DNA from 2 places in the Vitreimonas sp. genome. Region 2 is predicted to be linked to the other one. Evidence: predicted binding sites of a transcription regulator. Region 2 holds the regulator's gene; the other holds the start of a gene.
The links. Region 2 encodes HrcA, which represses chaperone genes, less so after heat shock. Its sites were predicted from a motif close to GTTAGCANTCNNCNNNGNNGANTGCTAAC; they were not measured.
Positions count from the first base shown of each region.

Region 1: a site for HrcA is predicted at 1,107-1,135, ahead of groES (co-chaperone GroES). Genes of this name have one in related genera too.

Region 1 covers NZ_DASVYD010000020.1:8,715-11,112, forward strand. Annotated here, with positions in the region: gene groL (chaperonin GroEL) at 1-615, opposite strand, end outside; gene groES (co-chaperone GroES) at 737-1,078, opposite strand; gene VF769_RS04285 (hypothetical protein) at 1,236-1,403, shown strand; gene VF769_RS04290 (hypothetical protein) at 1,464-2,398, opposite strand, start outside.
Region 2 covers NZ_DASVYD010000002.1:10,572-12,969, forward strand. Annotated here, with positions in the region: gene VF769_RS00080 (nucleotide exchange factor GrpE) at 1-489, opposite strand, end outside; gene hrcA (heat-inducible transcriptional repressor HrcA) at 502-1,581, opposite strand; gene VF769_RS00090 (hypothetical protein) at 1,672-2,398, shown strand, end outside.

The DNA of each region.
Region 1 (2,398 bases), on a different contig from region 2:
GATGAAGTACGGCGAGAGATAGCCGCGATCGAACTGCATGCCTTCGACGACTTCGAGTTCGGTCTCGAGCGACTTGGCTTCTTCAACCGTGATCACGCCTTCGTTGCCGACCTTGGCCATCGCGTCGGCCAGGAACTTGCCGATGTCGGTGTCGCCGTTGGCCGAGATGGTGCCGACTTGGGCGATCTCTTCCGAACCGCCGACCTTCTTGGCGCGCTTCTTCAGGTCTTCGACGATGGCGGTGACGGCCTTGTCGATGCCGCGGCGCAGGTCCATCGGGTTACGGCCGGAGGCGACGGCCTTCATGCCTTCGCGCACGATGGCTTGGGCGAGAACCGTAGCGGTCGTGGTGCCGTCGCCGGCTTCGTCGTTGGTCTTCGAGGCAACTTCACGAATGAGCTGCGCGCCCATGTTCATGAACTTGTCTTCGAGTTCGATTTCCTTCGCGACCGAGACGCCGTCCTTGGTGGTGCGCGGGGCGCCGAAGGACTTTTCGATCACGACGTTGCGGCCCTTCGGGCCGAGCGTGACTTTCACCGCGTTGGCGAGAATGTCGACGCCTTGGAGCATGCGCTCACGCGCATCGGCGCCGAAATTGACGATCTTAGCAGCCATTTGAATTGCTTCCTTTGAATGTTGAAAAACGAATAGCGAATGGCGAGTAGCGAATAGAGGGCGATCGAGCGCGGGGCGCGCTATTCGCTCCTCACTATTCGCTATTCACCGCGAAGCGCGCTTAGGCGGCTTCCTTCTTCGCCTTCTTCGTTTCGATGACGCCGAGGATGTCGGACTCCTTCATGATGAGGAGTTCTTCGCCGTCCACCTTCACTTCCGTGCCCGACCACTTGCCGAACAGGATGCGGTCGCCGACTTTCACGTCGAGCTTGATGTACTCGCCGTCTTCATCGCGCGTGCCGGGGCCGACAGCGACGACTTCGCCTTCTTGCGGCTTCTCTTGAGCCGTTTCGGGGATGATGATCCCGCCGCGGGTCTTCTCTTCTTCTTTCACGCGCTTCACGAGCACGCGATCGTGCAGGGGACGAAAGCTGGCCACGTCCTGTACTCCCTTAAGTTGCATAGAGCCTGTTTGAGCCCGACGGCGTCGCGTTAGCACTCGCCGCCGTCGGTTGCTAACGGCGGCTAGGTAGGAGGGCCAAGCGGGTGGGTCAACACCCTACCGGGCCCGTTCAGCACGATTTTTGGCGCCCAAGCCCGGGATTGGGCGTTGGCCCCCCATGAGCCGCCCGCCGACCCACGATCCTGAGCCCGATCAGCCCGAACCGCCGGCTCGCCCGCCGGTCGAGCGCCCCGAGCCGCCGGTCGCCGACCCGCCGCCCGCCCCAAGTACGCCGCCTCCCGTCACGGCGGTATCGCTGCTCTGGGGTGAAGCTTGGCGCCCGTGAAAGAAAGAGCCGCCTCGCCTGGGCGAAGCGGCTCTCCGTCGTCCGTCCCTCTGTCGCGCGTCAGTAATACATCAGCGCGTCGAGAATGATGCCCGTCGCGACCGCGACCAGCAGGATGTCGCGATCGACCATCACGTAACGGCAGCCATAGGGCGCTGGCGGCAGGCGATAATAGAGGTCGTAGGGCACCGGCTCCCACCAGATGTAGTCCGGCAAGTATGAGCCCACGCGCCAAGGCCGATAGGGGCGCCGCCAGCCGTCATAGCCCCACCAGCCATAATTCCAGCCGAAATAATTGTGGACGATGATGGTGTAGCCGCGGTCGAAATAATGGCCGTGCCGCACATGGCGCCAGTCGCTGTAGCGCGGACGGTCGAAGTCGCGGTGCGTGTGGCGATAGGGGCGGTAGCGATTGTCGTCGCGACGCCCGTCGCGGCCCCAATCATTGTAAGCGAAGTCGCGGCGACGTTGATGCTCGCGCGTGTTGTCGCGGTCGCGACCGCGATCCTCGCGACCCCAGTCGCGATTACGGTCGTTATTGTTCCAGTCGCGATCGCCACGGCCGTCACGATCGCGGCCGTCACGATTCCAGTCCCGGCCATCGCCACGATTGCCGTCGCCTCGTCCATCGCGCCGGCCATTCCAATCGCCGCGATCGCCATCGCGCCGACCATCGCCATTCCATTGGCCGCGCCCGTCGGCGCGCGCGTCGCGTTGGCGGTTGTCCGCGACTACGGGCGGCGGGTTGCGTCCGCCGCGATCGCCGCCATTCCATTCGCCGCGCCGGCCGTCGCGTTGCGCGTCGCGCTGCTGACCATCGCGCTGGCGATTGGCCCATTCATTGACGCTTGGCTGCGTGGGGCGTGCGCTGTCACCGCGTTGACCGCGATCGCCCTGCCAGTGACCGCGACGGTCGCCGCCGCGCTCATTGCCGCCCAGTAGCGCTGGATTGTCGGGTGCGCGTTGCCGCGGGGCCGATTGCGGAGGCGCTTGGT
Region 2 (2,398 bases):
CGCCGCGCGCAAGGTGCGCTCGCCCAACACGAAGCCCGGCTGCATCACCTCGGCCACCGCCCCCGAGGGATAGTCCGAGGGCGCTTGCGCCACCGCTTGGTGGACGTTGGGGTCAAACGTCTCACCCTTTTCGCCGACGCGCTTCAAGCCGTGTTTGGCGAAGGCGTCGAGCATGGTGCGCTCGGTGAGTTCGAGGCCGGTGATGAGATTGCGCACGCTGACGTCCATGCTGTCGCGCGGCGCCGCGAGCAGTGCGCGTGACAAGGTGTCCGCGATCGGCAGCAAATCGCCGGCGAAGCGGTCGATGGCGTAGATGCGCGCTTCGGCGACTTGGCGTTCGGCGCGGCGGCGGGTGTTCTCGGCGTCGGCCAAGGCGCGCAGCATGTCGTCGCGCGCTTTGGCGAGCTCGGCCTGCAGCGTTGCGATGTCGGGCGTTTGCGATTCAGACGCTTCGGCTTGTTGTTGCTCTGCGTTGCTTTCGTCCGTCATTCCATTCCTCGTTCACCGTTCCGATCCGCGGGCGTCGAGCAATCTGCCGACGACGCGGGCCGTGTAGTCCACCACCGGGATCACCCGGGCGTAATTCAGTCGGGTCGGGCCGATGACGCCGAGAGCGCCGACGACCCGCCGCTCGGCGTTCATATAGGGCGCGACGATCAAACTCGACCCCGACAATGAAAACAGCGGGTTCTCGGAGCCAATAAAGACACGCACGGCCTCGCCAGCCTTGGCGAGGTCGAGCACTTGGATCAATTCGCGGGTCTTTTCCAGGTCGTCGAACAGCCGGCGCGCACGTTCGAGGTCGGCGATGGCCTGCTGATCCTGAAGCAGATTGCCGCGCCCGCGCACGATGAGCGAGCGGCCCATGGTCGGGTCTTCGCCGGACCATTCGACCAAGCCTTTCTCGACCAGCTTGGCCGCGGCCTGATCCAAGGCCGCGCGATCGCGGGCGATCGCTTCGGTGGCCTCGGTGCGCGCTTCGCTCAAGGTTTTGCCTTTGAAACGCGCGTTCAAATAATTCGCGGCTTCGACCAGCGCGCCGGAGGGGAGGTCGGGCGGCGTGTTGATGATGCGATTTTCGATTTGGTTGTCTTCGAACACGAGCACGAGCAAGGCTTGACCGGGGCCGATACCGACAATCTCGGCGTGGCGGACGGGCGCGTCGCGCTCCGGTGTGACGACAAGACCTGCGCCGCCGGCGAGACCCGACAACAATTCCGACGCCGCGCCAAGCAGGTCCTGAGGATTGGTGCCGGCCTGTGAAATGCGCGCGTCGATCTCGCGCTTCTCTTCGGGCGGCACGTCGCCGAGTTGGAGCAGGCTGTCGACGAAGAAGCGGAGGCCCGCCTGGGTCGGGCGGCGGCCGGCCATCGCGTGCGGCGCGTCGAGCAGGCCGAGCCCGGCGAGGTCGGCCATGGTATTGCGGATGGAAGCCGCGGAGAGGCCGACGCTGCCGAGCTTAGAGAGGGTGCGCGAGCCCACGGGTTCGCCGGTCGTCAGATAGGACTCGACGATCTCTCGGAAAATCTCCCGCGCCCGGGCGTCGAGCGAGGTGAGGTCGGGGGCAGGGGGCTGCGCCATCGCGCCTCTAGGTAGCGAACATGGGCGCTGGCGCAAGCCGGCGGCCCCGCGACTTGAAATCGCCGTCTTCCACCTAGAGGAACGCGGCCCATGCGATTGCGACTTTTCGGCTTTATCGCCGCCTTGAGCTTTGCCGCGCCGGCCCTGGCGCAGACCTCGTTCACGCTGGACGCCCGGAACGGCCCGCCCGTGGTGGAGGCGCAAATCAATGGTCGGGACGTGCGGCTGGAAGTCGACACGCGGGTGCCGGACATGCTGGCGGTATCGACGCCCAGCGCGGAACGGATTGGTCTGCGGCGGCTGCCGTTTGCGGCGGTGGCTGTCGGCATCGAAGGCGGCAGCACCATTCGCGGCCGGATCGCGCGCCCGCGCATCAGCTTTGGCGAACGCGCTTCGCGCGCGTTCGCGGGCGTGTTCCCGGCCCCCGCAAGCCATGTCGCCGAAGGGCTGATCGGGCCGGGGGCAATGCCCTACGACGTGATCACGATCACGCTTGACGCCGAGCCGGCGCAGGCGCGTGAGATTCGCTTTGCGCTGGAAGATGCGGACGTGTGGCGGGTGAGCACGCAAGTGGGCGGCGAGACGCTGCTGGTGACGTTTGACGTGACCAATCCAGCGAGTGTGTTCAATCGCTCGGCCGCGCGTTTGTTTGATCGCGCGGGCGCGATTCCAGCGGCTGGCGAATTGGCCGAGACGCCGATGGTGCTGGGCCTCACCACGATGATGCAGCCGGTGACGACGGAGTTCACCGTCGAAGGGCTGACGCTCGCGCCAGCGTTCGCGCGCACCAATGCGCCATTGCTGGGCGCGTTGGAGG